DNA from 2 places in the Clostridium carnis genome. Region 1 is predicted to be linked to the other one. Evidence: a T-box and tRNA genes for the amino acid it is inferred to sense, from the RefSeq annotation. Region 1 holds a T-box; the other holds one or more tRNA genes.

The links. The T-box of region 1 lies ahead of gltX (glutamate--tRNA ligase). A T-box ahead of a tRNA ligase gene usually reads a tRNA of that ligase, here a tRNA-Glu.
Region 2: it encodes a tRNA-Glu, which carries the amino acid that the T-box ahead of gltX (glutamate--tRNA ligase) is inferred to sense. The anticodon was not compared.

Annotation. Positions count from the first base shown of each region.
Region 1 covers NZ_BAAHYS010000001.1:2,128,989-2,136,572, reverse strand. The annotation lists gene ACYQ1T_RS10265 (hypothetical protein) at 1-248, opposite strand, end outside; gene ACYQ1T_RS10260 (hypothetical protein) at 285-692, opposite strand; partial or broken gene ACYQ1T_RS10255 (transposase) at 1,035-1,371, shown strand; gene gltX (glutamate--tRNA ligase) at 1,618-3,279, opposite strand; T-box leader at 3,353-3,576, opposite strand; gene ACYQ1T_RS10245 (hypothetical protein) at 3,728-4,861, opposite strand; gene ACYQ1T_RS10240 (glycosyltransferase family 2 protein) at 4,839-6,272, opposite strand; gene ACYQ1T_RS10235 (HEAT repeat domain-containing protein) at 6,241-7,422, opposite strand; gene ACYQ1T_RS10230 (glycoside hydrolase family 113 protein) at 7,442-7,584, opposite strand, start outside.
Region 2 covers NZ_BAAHYS010000001.1:1,377,759-1,385,342, reverse strand. The annotation lists gene ACYQ1T_RS06445 (S8 family serine peptidase) at 1-1,060, shown strand, start outside; gene ACYQ1T_RS06440 (peptidoglycan DD-metalloendopeptidase family protein) at 1,085-2,230, opposite strand; gene ACYQ1T_RS06435 (DnaD domain protein) at 2,398-3,405, shown strand; gene ACYQ1T_RS06430 (ATP-binding protein) at 3,398-4,375, shown strand; tRNA gene ACYQ1T_RS06425 (tRNA-Thr) at 4,465-4,539, opposite strand; tRNA gene ACYQ1T_RS06420 (tRNA-Asp) at 4,572-4,648, opposite strand; tRNA gene ACYQ1T_RS06415 (tRNA-Val) at 4,659-4,734, opposite strand; tRNA gene ACYQ1T_RS06410 (tRNA-Glu) at 4,745-4,819, opposite strand; tRNA gene ACYQ1T_RS06405 (tRNA-Asp) at 4,856-4,932, opposite strand; tRNA gene ACYQ1T_RS06400 (tRNA-Val) at 4,941-5,016, opposite strand; tRNA gene ACYQ1T_RS06395 (tRNA-Glu) at 5,025-5,099, opposite strand; tRNA gene ACYQ1T_RS06390 (tRNA-Thr) at 5,105-5,179, opposite strand; tRNA gene ACYQ1T_RS06385 (tRNA-Asp) at 5,229-5,305, opposite strand; tRNA gene ACYQ1T_RS06380 (tRNA-Val) at 5,315-5,390, opposite strand; tRNA gene ACYQ1T_RS06375 (tRNA-Glu) at 5,399-5,473, opposite strand; gene ACYQ1T_RS06370 (hypothetical protein) at 5,614-6,195, opposite strand; gene ACYQ1T_RS06365 (BaiN/RdsA family NAD(P)/FAD-dependent oxidoreductase) at 6,289-7,536, shown strand.

The DNA.
Region 1 (7,584 bases):
AGGGTATCTGAACCAGCTGCTCCAAATTCGCCCATGCCAGTTGTATCTATACCTCCAGTTCTACCTATATAGGTTAAATTAACAACAGCTGGGTCATAATCATCTTTAGTTGTAGAATCTGTTGCCTTGTATCCATATGCAGGTAAACGATAATTAATTTCTACAGTACCTGCTTGTACTACAGCAGGAATACCTACTAATACACCTGCTAATAATAAACCAGCTAAAGGCTTTTTAAATTTTTTCATTTTTAAACATCTCCCTTATTGATAATATTTATTATTTTAAGGTGCAAATTTACCTCTAACATCTAGTTCATACTCAGTTACAGCATCTGTCTTTATTTTTAAATAACATAAATCAGCATATGCTATGTTTGCTAAATCAGAACTTTGGTAATGTAAATTGTACCTATCTGCTGAGTGAATATTCGCTGTCCAAGTTATTGGTTGATACATATAACCTGGAAACTCTCCCATACCAGTTGCATCTACACCTCCAGCTCTACCGAAATAAGTTAAATTAACAACAGCTGGGTCAAAATCATCTTTAGTTGTAGAATCTGTTGCCCTGTATCCATATGCCGGCAAACGATAATTAATTTCTACAGTACCTGCTTGTACTACAGCAGGAATACCTACTAATATACCTGCTAATAATAAACCGGTTGCAGATTTTTTAAATTTTTTCATTTTTAACCATCTCCTTATTGATAATATTTTTATATTAGACTTTTTCATCCATATTCTAACATAACATTCATAATATAGATATTAAATACGTTTTACATTTTACGACATTATTTTTAATTAAATACAATATCTCTGTATTATTCAGAATAATTTGAATATATTTACTTTGTGAGTTATAGTGTCTTTATTAAAATATACACAGATTATTACAATTGTTTGTAAATTCCATTTCTACAATGAGTGGTGATTTAATTTAAAACAAGTCATCCATTTAAATTCCTCCAAATAATATTAAAAAAAATATAAATATACAGTATATATTAACGAAAATGTACCCTCTAGAGTTGGAAGTGTGTTCCTTATAAAGATAAGAAAGCTTTTTTTCAGATTTAAAAACTATTTATACAGCTATAACTGAAAGCGAAGCTATGGAAAATCTTATAGATGTAAAAGAAAAGTGGGTTAATAAATATCCTAATGCAATAAAAGGCTGGGAAGATAGGTAATTTATACAACTAACGTTATCGAAAATTTAAATAGTCACTTTAGAAAAGTTAATAAAACTAAACTAATATTTCCTACTGATGAGAGCTTATTAAAAATGTTATATTTAACTACCGAGAGGGTTCATTCTAAATGGACTAGAAGTTATGCAAACTGGGATTTAGTTATCAATTAATTAAAAATAATATTCTCTAATACATTTTCAAAAGAAGCATAAAAAAACTTCAACAAAGGTTTCCCAATGTCAAAGTTCTTTTAAAAGAAATCTTCTATCTACGTATATTATTCACCTTAATTGGTGAATATATACAATGACTTGAAGACACGATATAAATCAAAATTTCTTTAATTATTTCTAAGAAGAAATTTCAGATATACAAAGTTTTTTACAGCCTCTTTTATTATCATTTATATTAAAATCTTATAAATTTATAAACTTTTCAAATCTAGCTCTTACTTTTTCTTCACCCATTATTTGCATTAATGTATAAAGATCTGGAGTATTACTTCTATGTGATATAGCAGCTCTCACAGCCCCTGCAACATCTGAAATCATACCTTTATATTGATCTGGATTTGCTTTATATTCTTTTCTATTTGCACAGTATCCAAGATTTAATGCTATTTGTTTTAGATCTTCAAACCACGCTTCTTGGCTTTCTACATTAAAGTTAAATTCTTCTTTATAAGCTTTTATTATAGCTTTAGCATCGTCTAATGAAACTGTCTTTGGTAATTCAATTTGATCTGCTGTTTCCTTATCAAATAATTCATCAAAGAAATAGAATATCTTTTCTTTAACTTCATCCCATTTTGCAAAATCTTTTCTTGGCTTTGGACCTTCTTTATCTATATTAAAGATTTCCTTTGACATACTTTCATTTTTAGTAACTAATTCATACATTTCCTTGTCAAATTCTTTTGACCAAGCTACATAATAATCATATACTACATCAGCTTTCATTTTGCATATAACTTCTTTACTTACATCATTTAATTTAACTATATCAAATAAAGCTCCTGATTTACTCATTTTATCTAAAGCTACATTAAATTCATGGTAATCTTTAGTAGGATTTTCTGCTCTCCATTCTTCAAATGTTGAATTAATTATATTTAATAAATATTCAATAACTGAAACCATTGGATATCCAACTTCTTTATAGTAAGAAACAGCTGCTTCTGCATCCTTTCTCTTTGATAATTTTCTCTTTGATCCATTATCATTTTTCATTATCGTTGGTATATGAGCATAGTTTGGCTTTTCAAATCCTAATACTTCAAATAATTGAACATGTATTGGAAGTGATGATAACCATTCTTCTCCTCTTATTACGTGAGTAGTTCTCATTAATGAATCATCTATAGCATGTGCAAAGTGATATGTTGGAAGTCCATCACCCTTGATTATAACTATATCTTGATTATTTTCTGGGAAATGTATATCTCCCTTTATTAAATCATGGAATTCTACTTTATTTTCAAAGTTTCCTGGTGATTTAAGTCTTACTATGTAAGCTTCTCCATTGTTAATTTTTTCTATAGCTTCATCTGAACTTAAATTTCTAAACTTAGCAAATTCACCATAATATCCTGGTGTTATCTTAGCTGCTGTTTGTTTTTCTCTAAGCTCTGCTAACTCTTCTGGAGTACAGAAACATGGATAAGCTAACCCCTTTTTAACTAAGTCTTTTGCAAAAGCCTTATATATCTCTGCTCTTTCACTTTGTCTATATGGACCATAGTTTCCTTTTGATGTATCATCTCCAGTCATTCCTTCACTAAAGTCCATTCCAAAATTATGCATAGTTTGTATAGTATCTAAAATTGCTCCTGCAACTTCTCTTTTTTGATCTGTATCTTCTATTCTTAAATAGAAAACTCCTTCTGTTTGACTTGCTAACCTTTCATTTATTAAAGCAGCAAAAACTCCTCCTATATGTTGGAATCCAGTTGGTGAAGGTGCATATCTACAAACAACAGCACCATCTTTTAATTCTCTTTTAGGATACTTTTCAATGTAGTATTCTGGTGTTTTATCTATACCAGGGAACATAATTTCAGCTAATTTTTCTAAACTCATTTTTTCATATTCCTTTCCTTTGCTTCTTTTAAGTATTTTACTAATAAAGTAAAAAAAGTCCTTCATCCTAAAACCTTAGGACGAAAGACTGCTTCCGCGTTACCACCTAAATTGATTAGATAAGTTTTCTAATCCACTCATTTCTCTTTAAGGGGAGAAACCCATAAGCTTACTTCATAAATGTTTTTCAGCTTATAGCTCCAGAGCTTCTTTCTATAATATTAAATACTAGGCTTCCACCATTCCTAGCTCTCTTAAATTTAAAAATTATATACTCTTCTCTTTCAATGCCACTTTATTTAGTTATACTTTATATTAACCTAAATACAGTAACATTATAACTTTACTATTGATTATTGTAAACAATATATAATAAAATTATTGCTTTTTGCTATACTATTTTTTTATGATTCTATTTAATATTCATATCTTATAATTGAAACTAATATCACTTCATATTAATATCTTCTAGTACTTTATTAAAAAATGGATAAAAGCATTTCCAATAAAAATTTCTATTACTTATACTGTTATCTAATGATAGTTTATTCATTAATTTAGCATAATACTCAATTTTATAATTTTTCATTATTTTATTATTATCTGCTGCATCACAAGCAATATAATAAGTTGTATAATCTGATGAAGTTTTAATAAAAGCTGGGTACTCGCTATCTAAATTATATTTTTCTAAAACTTCTTTTCCCTCATCTGTAACATCAATATTGAAATTTCCTAATACCTCTGTTTTATCTTTAGGCTTTACTATTTCATACCAATAATAATATTTTATATTACTTTTAACTTTATATTCTTTTTCTGCATTATCTGTAAAATTTACTGTTACATAATTTAAGTTTAAATGTTTTTTATCTTCTAAAACAAATACTGTTCCATCTTCATTTACATAAATAATTCCAGTACCTATTTTATCCCATTTTTCATTATACTGATTTTCATAAGCATTTATTATCCAACTTGGGACTTCTCCTACATTTAAACTTAAATCTTTAAAATATCTAGCTCTCCAACCTGTCCACTCTACTCCAAATAAATCCGTAGCCTTCTCTCTTTCTTCTTTACCTGTTGGTGAATTAAAAATATTAAATTCTCCTATTATTGTTTTTCCTTTTTTCACTTTATCTATAGAATTTAATTCATCAAGTGTAATTCCTCCATATGATAAGTTTTTATAATTTAACTCATCTATCTCATAATCACTACTATGAACGCCATATGTGTCAGATATATAAATTAAATCCAAATCTGAATCAAGTTCTTTAGGTAATTCTTTTATATGAAAATTTTCTTTTTCTTCTTCATTTAATTTATATGGAAAAAAGCCATAATAATCTTTCTTAAAATCAAAGGAATCATTAGTATATTCATTTATTATTTTTTTATTATTTAATATCCACATAATATTCTTATGTTCACGATAATCATTAGTTGGTACTGTTTTATCTATTATTAAAGCTTTAATATTACTACTACTTTTAAAATACCATATATAAAAAGGACTTGTAATTATTAAAACTACTAGTAAAATAAGTATTATTTTAGATAACTTCTTTATTTTCATATATATTCTCATCCTCACCCATACTAACTCTTGTAATTTTTCCCCATTGATATCTGTTCTTTTTATAGTTTATAAATGCACTTAGTCTATATATAGAGCATAATTGCCTAAAGCCCATCCCCTCGATGATACTAACTAAATATAATGTTAATCTTGTTTTTCTTGGTGTAGAATAATCAAATAAAAAATCATTTAAGGTTAATGAAACATATGAAACTATTACATTGTAGAATATAAATACAAATAAATATATAAGCATAAATTTAAGATTCATAACCCCCATAAAGTAAGCACACCCTATTGATATAAGTCCAAAAATTTCAATAAAAGGTGATATTACTTCAAATATTAGATAATAAATATATGAAATAAAGCTTAAAGCTCCATACTTTGGATTTAAAAATATATATTTATGTTTCCAAATACTTTGAATTAATCCCATATGCCATCTTCTTCTTTGCTTTTTAAGATCTGAATATTTTTCTGGAACTTGAGATAAACATATAGCGTCTGGAACATATGAAATTTTATATTCCTTTTTATTTTTTAAACAATAAGTATGCATCTTTACTACTAGTTCCATATCTTCTCCAACAGTTTTAGAGTTATATCCTCCACAAGAAATAACTAATGACTTATTAAACATTCCAAAAGCCCCTGATATTATCATATTTAAATTAAATTTATTAAAAGCTACTCTTGAGGCTATAAATACTCTTATATACTCAACCATTTGAAATAATACTATAAGCTTCTTTGGAGTACTTTCTTTTATAATTTTACCATCTTTTATAGTTAATCCATTGGCTACCTTAATACTTCCCCCTACAGCAATAGTTTTATCATCTTCTATAAAGGGCTCAACTATTTTTAATAGTGAATTTTTTTGTAATACAGAGTCTGCATCCAATGAAATAAATAACGGAAATCTACTAACATTTATACCCATATTTAAAGCATCTGCTTTTCCGCCATTAACTTTATTAACTAAAACTACTCTTACATTATTGATTGTATTTTCATAAATAGATATAACATCTTGACATTCTACTTGCTTTCTTATTGGAGTAACTATTCTTTGAAGATTAAACTCTTTTTTAACATACTCCTCCGTCTTATCTACTGAACCATCATTTATTATAACTATCTCATACTCTGGATAATCTAAGCTTAATAATGATTTTATACTATTAATAATAGTAACATCTTCATTATATGCCGGAACTAATATTGAAATAGGTATATAATTCTCTTTCTTATTTAGTGATATGGATGAAATAAATTTTCTCTTTTTTATAAACTTCTCAATATCAAATGAAGATAATAAAGTTGTAACGAAGAAAATTATTGCATAAATAAACATATAATAAAAAAATATCTTATTTAAGATTATAACTATATTCTCTATCAATGCTTTTCACCTCTACTTTCTCTAAATCACTATTCTCTTTATTAAAGGTTGTATATTCATCATAAGTTATAAGCTTTTTATTAAATAAAGTATATATCATTATATCTCTTGCATATTTATCGCTAGAATTTATTACTTCTTTTATTAATTCCTTATTATCTTTTAGTGAAATTATAGTCATTGCAGAATTATATCTTACAAACCAGTTACTATCCCCTACTGAATTTATCAGTGATTTTCTGACTTTATTATTATCATAGTTTAACGCTATCTTTGCAGATATTGCACGTATTTCCCATTTCTCATCCTCTAATAAATCCACAATTTTATTATTCATTTTTTCATATTTAACATTACCAAAATACTTTATCTTAGCTAAGTCATTTTCTAATTCATCTATATTACTTTCTATAGTTTCTAAAAACTCTTCTGCCACATATTCGTATTTTATATTGGTGAAATGTGTAATAACCAACCCTTTTATCCTATTAGAAAAGTTATTTAAATTTAAATGTAATTCTTTATTAAATAACTCTTTATCACCTTCAAATATATCCATAGAATCAATTATTATCTTATCATTAATATATATATCTTTTTCTGATATAACTCTTAATGCATAAATAAACTCATTTATATTTCCAATTTTAGAAAGTGACTTTAATGAATTTACTCTTATATAAGTTGATTCGCTATTAATATTTTCTAATAATTGATTTATAATTTTCTCATTTTTATATCCATATTCTCCATATAAATATATTTCATGTGAGTATTTAAGGTAGTCAGATTTATCTAAATTTATAAACTTTTCCAAAAAGAACTTTTCAAAAAAGGATAAATACATCGTTATCTCAGTATTTATTTTATTATCTTTTCTAAGTTCAATTATTTTTTCATTAAAAGCTTCCAAATATATTTTATCTTTTAGTTTTCCTGTTATATCATTTATTTCTTCACTATCTATTTCCTTTTTATTTTTAAGTTTTCTAATATGATTTTCTATAATTGGATTTAAATATGTGCTAATCTTTTTTATTTTTTTAGTAACTATCTTTTTATAAATTTTAGAGCTTAACACAAAAATTATAATACTTAACATAACATACATTAATATAGCTATTGTAATAATAGCCATTTTAATACTCATACCCCTACTCCCCTTTACTTTATTTATTATTAAACATATCTTTAACAGTATAATATGCTGGTTTTAACCTTTCATGATATTGAGGTATATCCCACTTATCCCAAGAATAGGATTTCATTTTGCTATTATAAATATTTTCATTATTATTTTTTATATTTACTC
Region 2 (7,584 bases), 750 kb from region 1:
AGGTGAACTAATACGTTCAATTAAAAACTGTAATATACTTTCAGCTAACTTAAATTCTAGAGGAATAGAACGTTTATTAGAATATCCCGAGGTTGAATATATATGCTTTGATGAATATTTGTTTTTATGTGGCATGAGTGTTAATACAGCTAATAAAGTTAGGTTATCTAGTAAAATTAACATAAAGGGTAAAGGTATTGGTATTGGAGTTATTGATACAGGAGTTTATCCTCATCCTGATTTGCTTAGTCCTTATAATAGAATCTCATCATTTGTTGATTTAATTAATGGTTTAACTCATCCATATGATGATAATGGACATGGAACATGTACTTGTGGTATTATTGCCGGAAGTGGTGAAAAATCTAATGGAATGTACCGTGGAATTGCACCTGAGAGCAATGTACATTGTTACAAAGCTTTTGATAAACTAGGTAAAGGCTTTATATCAGATGTTTTATATTCTATGGAAAGTATTATAGAACAAAGTGAGCAAAAAAATATAAAAGTTTTATGTATGCCATTTGAACTTTTATACTACAATGAATTTTTACAAAATCTCTTTGAAACATTAGTTAAGTACGCTAATAGTAAAAATATAACTTGTGTTATTCCTAGCGGTAGTAATAGAAACTTAGACGGATCTATTACCGGAATTGCTTTATGTAAGGATTGTATTACAGTTGCCGGGTTTGATACTACTTCTATTATTAAGCCGTACACATATTCTTCTGCTGGAAATTCCAAAAGAGATACTAAACCTAATTTAGCTGCTGCTTGTGTAGATATTGTATCTTTAAATTGTAATACTAAGTATATTTCAGAAAAGGACGGTATTAAACTTTATGCTCCAAAATTAGATGCTTCCTATAAAACTTTTACCGGCACATCATTAGCAGCTGCTTACATAGCTGCCATCTGTGCCTTACTTTATGAATCTAACCCAGATTTAAACTCTAAAGATGTTTTCTCACTTTTAAAAGTATCTTGTGAAAATATAGATATACCAAAGAATTATCAAGGAGAGGGAAAAGTTAATCTTAATTTATTGCTAAAATAAAAGATGCTGCAATAGCAGCACCTTTTATTTTTTTACTATAAAATTAACTGGATTAACAGGTTTATCATTAACTCTAAGTTCAAAATGTAAATGTGGACCTGTACTAAAACCTGTATTTCCTATTTCTCCAATTATATCTCCCTTTTTAATCTTATCTCCAACCTTTACATAAGATTTATTTAAATGAGCATAATATGTGACCATATCATTATCATGCTTAATTTTTATTAAGTTTCCATATCCACCATTATTAAACTCTGAATATATAATCTCTCCATCCATCGCAGCAATAACATCATCCCCTATATTTCCGGCAATATCTATTCCCTTATGAAATGAATTCCATCGTTCACCATATCCAGATGTCATATCTCCACCTCTAGTTGGACTCTTTAAAAAAGCTACCCCATCAATGTAAGGGTTCTTTTTACCTCTGTGTATTTCTTTACTTTTAGCTTCCTTAATAACTTTCTCTTCAATAATTTTGCTATCTACTATGTTATTATTTTTATATGTTACTTCTTTTAATACATCCTTTACTCCTACTGCCCCAGGATATTCCTTAGTTTCTCCAGTATATAAATTTTCATCATTTATAATTAACGTTGTAGGTAATATTTTTTCTGTACTTCTTTCCCTTAATACTAAAGTTACTTCTACAATATCTTTGTTTTTTTTATATTCATTATAAATTTTTTGTGCTACTTCTTCTATACTATTAATAGTTCCAGCGTCTATTCTTTTATATTCTGATCCTATATTTCCTTTAATATCTGCTGATACTATTTTATCTTTATTTATATTTTCATTATCTATGTATATTTTCAATACATAAGACAAAACATCATTAACTTTATAATCTTGTGAAATATAACCTAATGTTTCTCCTGATAATATTAACTCATTTACATAAGTTTTTCCTGTTAAAGCTGTTAATACTCCTTGAAAAAATGTATTTTTATTTTCTACATTTTGAGATTTTACTTCTACCTTATTTTCGTTAATGTAACTTCCTTTTACATTACTTTCAAATTTCTGTGTACTGTTGTAATTGGTATAGGCTTTTACATTTAGTCCTTTTCCGCCAATTACAATAAACAAAAACACTGTTAACATTATTGATGATTTTATTTTCTTAATAATACTAACCGAGTCACTTTTTGTAACCATAAACTCTCCTTTCAAAATTCTCTATATTTAAGCAACACATTTAATACTTTTCCCTATTTTTCGAATAATATTCCATTTATATATTTAATTGTTATGTTGAGCCTTATATTTCACTTTGTTATAATTAATATATTGCAAATAATAGTTGTAGAAAGGTAGATAACAATATGAGCACATTTATGCTTAAATCTAAACCTTTAAAATTTACCCCTGTAAGTAATATATTTATTGAAAAATATATGCCTAAGGCTCGTGGTGAATTTATAAAAGTATATTTATTAATGTTAAAATATAATAATACTGGAGAAATAGGAGTTAATTCTTCAATTCTAGCAAATACTTTAAACTTACTAGAATCAGATATATTAAATGCTCTTAATTATTGGAATGAAGAAGGCGTTCTTAAATTGATTCCAATTGACAAAATGGGGAATTTTGATATTGAATTTGTAGATTTATCGGATACATCTGCTAATGATGAAAGTAAAATAAACCTACTAGAGGAGCTATCCGATGAAACAAATAATGGTATGTTAAAAGATATAGAAAGACTTATAGGAAGACCTCTATCCCCTAGTGAATTTACAACATATATAAGTTGGAAAAGGGAATTTAATTTTTCTTCTGAGTTAATACTCTTACTTATAGAATACTGTGTCTCTAAAGGAAAAAGTAATACTCGTTATATTGAAAGAGTTGCAATTGCATGGAATGATATGCAAATCAAAACAATTGATGATGCACAAAATTACATAAGAAAAACTGAAGATAAATGGGGAACTTATAGAGAAATATTAAAATTCTTAGGTATTAGGAATACTGATATTATGAAACCCCAAGAAGATATGCTTGAAAAATGGACTTCTACATTTGGATTTTCTCTAGATATTATAAAAAAGGCTTGCGATATATGTTTCCAAAGATTAAATAGAGCTGATTTTAAATATATAGATGGAATTTTATCAAGCTGGAATAAAGATAATTTAAAAACAATTAAGGCTATTGAAAATAAGGAAAATAATTTTAAACTTTCCTCTAATAAGAAAACATATAATAATGGAAATAATGCTTCAAGCACTACTAAACCCCCTCTAAGATTTAATAACTTTGAGGCAAGAGAGTATGACTATGATTCTCTTGAAAAGAAACTGTTAGGATGGGATAAAGATGATTAAAGGTTACCAAAAAGAATTAGCAGATATTTATGAAAAGATTAAACTAGAAGAAAAGAAAAACTTAGAAATTAGGAGAAAATATATAGAAGAAACTTATCCTGAAATAATGGAGATTGATAAAACTATTCAAAAAAGATGTCTTCAACTCTCAATGTCTATTTTAAAAGGATTAGATTCTATAGAAATTCAAAACATAAAAGATGAAATTACAGATTTGAGGTTTAGAAAATGTGAAGCATTAGTTTCTAAAAACTTAGATCCTGATTTTTTAAATCTTAAATATAGATGTCCTAAATGTAAAGATGAAGGCTACATAGGAACAACTAAATGTTCTTGCTATAAAAATAAATTAGTTAAACTGTACTATAAAGATTCCGATTTAGAAGATTCTATTAGAAGAAATAATTTTAATACATTTGATATATCTTTATATTCTAATCGTAAGTTAGGTGATGAAGATAAATTTACACCTAGAAGAAATATAGAAAACATATTAGAGTATGTTCGAGGCCACTTTATTCCAAACTTTAATAATATTGATGATAATATATTATTTTATGGTAATTCTGGAACAGGAAAAACATTTTTAACCTGTTGTATTGCAAAAGAACTCCTTGATTCAGGATATTTAGTTATCTATAAAACTTCCGATGAACTTATTAAAAATTTAAGAGATATTAGATTTAATAATAATACAGAACTTGAAGAAATTCTTCTTAACTGTGATTTATTAATAATAGATGATTTAGCAGCTGAACAAATTACTGATTTTTCTGCTACAGAATTATTTACTTTAATAAATAAAAAAATACTTAAAAAGAAAAAAATGATTATATCTACAAATTTAACCTTACCTAGTATTACTAAAACATACAGTGAAAGAATATCATCTAGATTGTTAGGTAATTTTAAACTATATAAGTTCTATGCAGAAGATATACGAATACAAATTAATTTAAAAAATAGATAAAATAAAAGGATGGGAAATTTAATTTCCTATCCTTTTATAATTCTCTAATTAAAACTAACAAAAAAAGCTTTAGATAAATCTAAAGCTTTTGGAGCTGGCAATAGGAATCGAACCTACAACCTGCTGATTACAAGTCAGCTGCTCTACCGTTGAGCCATGCCAGCGTAAAATTATAAAACCACTTCATTTATAAAAGTGGCGACTCAGAAGGGGCTCGAACCCTCGACCTCCGGCGTGACAGGCCGGCACTCTAACCAACTGAGCTACTGAGCCATAAATATTTTGGTGGGCACAACAGGGATCGAACCTGTGACCCTCTGCTTGTAAGGCAGATGCTCTCCCAGCTGAGCTATGCGCCCAAAATAAAAATGGTGACTCCTAGGGGAATCGAACCCCTGTTACCACCGTGAAAGGGTGGTGTCTTGACCGCTTGACCAAGGAGCCATATATTAAATTGTTTTTGGTTATATCCACTAAAAGTGGCGACTCAGAAGGGGCTCGAACCCTCGACCTCCGGCGTGACAGGCCGGCACTCTAACCAACTGAGCTACTGAGCCATGTATTTTGGTGGGCACAACAGGGATCGAACCTGTGACCCTCTGCTTGTAAGGCAGATGCTCTCCCAGCTGAGCTATGCGCCCAAAATAAATGGTGACTCCTAGGGGAATCGAACCCCTGTTACCACCGTGAAAGGGTGGTGTCTTAACCGCTTGACCAAGGAGCCATATATGGAGCTGGCAATAGGAATCGAACCTACAACCTGCTGATTACAAGTCAGCTGCTCTACCGTTGAGCCATGCCAGCATATAGCTTGTTTATTTGATTTTTATATATTACCAATTTAAAATTAAATTGGCGACTCAGAAGGGGCTCGAACCCTCGACCTCCGGCGTGACAGGCCGGCACTCTAACCAACTGAGCTACTGAGCCATTATATTTTGGTGGGCACAACAGGGATCGAACCTGTGACCCTCTGCTTGTAAGGCAGATGCTCTCCCAGCTGAGCTATGCGCCCAAAATAAATGGTGACTCCTAGGGGAATCGAACCCCTGTTACCACCGTGAAAGGGTGGTGTCTTGACCGCTTGACCAAGGAGCCATGTTTAATTTTGTTTTGTTCTCTCTCCGGTTGTTCTCCCGGCGAGCACATTAACTATAATACATAAATTTTATTATAGTGTCAACACTTTTTATAAAGTTTTTTTTTATATTTAAATTATATATATTTCTACTATATTTTTAGTTTAATAGTTTTATCTTATAATCCCTTGATTCTAAGCCATTTATAGCCATTCCATACCTTGATAATTCAAGCTCTTTTTCCATTATTTCTTTTTCTATTTTTTTTATTTCAAAAGAACAAATTTCTAAAAAATCCTCTTTTTTTATTTCCTCTATATTTATATTATATCCTCTTTTTTTGAAATTTTCACCGCTAGCAATAACCTTTATGGGAATTTTTTCATTAACTACACATATAATGTCCTTCTCCCAAATTCCCCTTTTATTTACTTTATATTTATCTTTTAGCAAGTTTAATGATTTTAATTCTTCATTAAATTGTTCTTCTATATTATCTAACAATATTTTATAAAAAAATACTGATATTCCTCTATTTAATTTTATTTTTAAGAAATCCTTGTATTTAATTAAAAATTCATCTATTTCAGATTCTGTTATAAATTCTATATCTTTATGTAAAAATATATTTATACCCTTTGAATTTGGATAATTAACAACAACTTGATCATAATTCATTCTTCTAACTTTAAATTCTTTTTCAAAATCAGGATTTTGTTTGTTTTTAATTTTAACTTTCACAAAAATCACCTCATTTAAATAGTATTCCATAGTTTTATAACTTATATTACTATGATAAAATTTATTTAAATATACATTAAGGAGAAATTTTTTATGATACATCATGATTTAATTATAGTTGGTGGCGGAGCTTCTGGATTAGTTGCAGCTATTGCCGCTAAAGATTTTGGTATAGATGTTGCAATTGTAGAAGCAACAGATAGAATAGGAAAAAAAATATTAACTACTGGTAATGGAAGATGTAATATCTCAAATAATACTATATCTTTTCCTTTTCTTTCTTATCATAGTGAAAATCCAGGATTTTTTTCTCATACTCTTTCAAACTTTACTGTTGAAGATACTAAAAACTTTTTTCTTTCATTGGGGCTTCCAATAATTGAACTTCAAAATGGAAAATTATATCCTCAATCTCTACAAGCTTCTTCAGTTATAGATATTTTTAGATTAGCCTTAGAAGATAAATCAATACCTTTATACACAGAGTGTAAAATTAAAGATATCCACAAGAAGAAAACTTTTAAGTTATCCACAGATAATGAAGACTATAAATTATTCACATGCAATAAACTAATTTTAGCTTGTGGAGGAAAATCTGCTATAAAAACTGGATCAGATGGTTCTGGATATAATTTAGCAAAATCTCTAGGACATTCTGTTATAGAAACTGTTCCTGGAATAGTTCAATTAAAACTAGATTATCCTCATCTTAAAGCGTTATCTGGTATAAAATTTGATGGTTTTGCTACACTTCTAGTTGATAATAATCCAATTAGACGAGAGTTTGGAGAAATACTATTTACTGACTATGGTATTTCAGGCCCACCAATACTTCAGTTATCAGGTCATGCTTCTAAATGCATAAGTAAAAATAAACCGGTTGAAATATTAGTTGATATGATGCCTAAACTATCTCTTGAAGATATTGAAAATTTTATTGAATGTCATTTAGCTATGTTTGGTCATAGATCAATAATAGATGCATTTATAGGTGTTGTTAATAAAAAACTCATTCCTATTTTACTTAAAGAAGCTGGAATTAAAAATCTTCACTCACCTTGCTATGATATTAGCTGGACCGAAAAAAGAAACTTAATAAATCTATTGAAACAATGGAAATTTAAATGTATTGGCACTAATGGTTTTAATCAAGCTCAGGTTACTATTGGTGGAATTAATACAAAAGATATTGATTCTAAAACACTCCAATCAAAGTTAGTTAATGGTTTATATTTTTGTGGTGAAATACTTGATGTAGATGGTGATTGTGGTGGATTTAACCTTCAGTGGGCCTGGAGTTCTGGATACTCAGTCTCTTCTAATATAGCTAAAGACAAATAGAAAATAAGGATATCTTAAACTATTTATTGAAATAATTTAAGATATCCT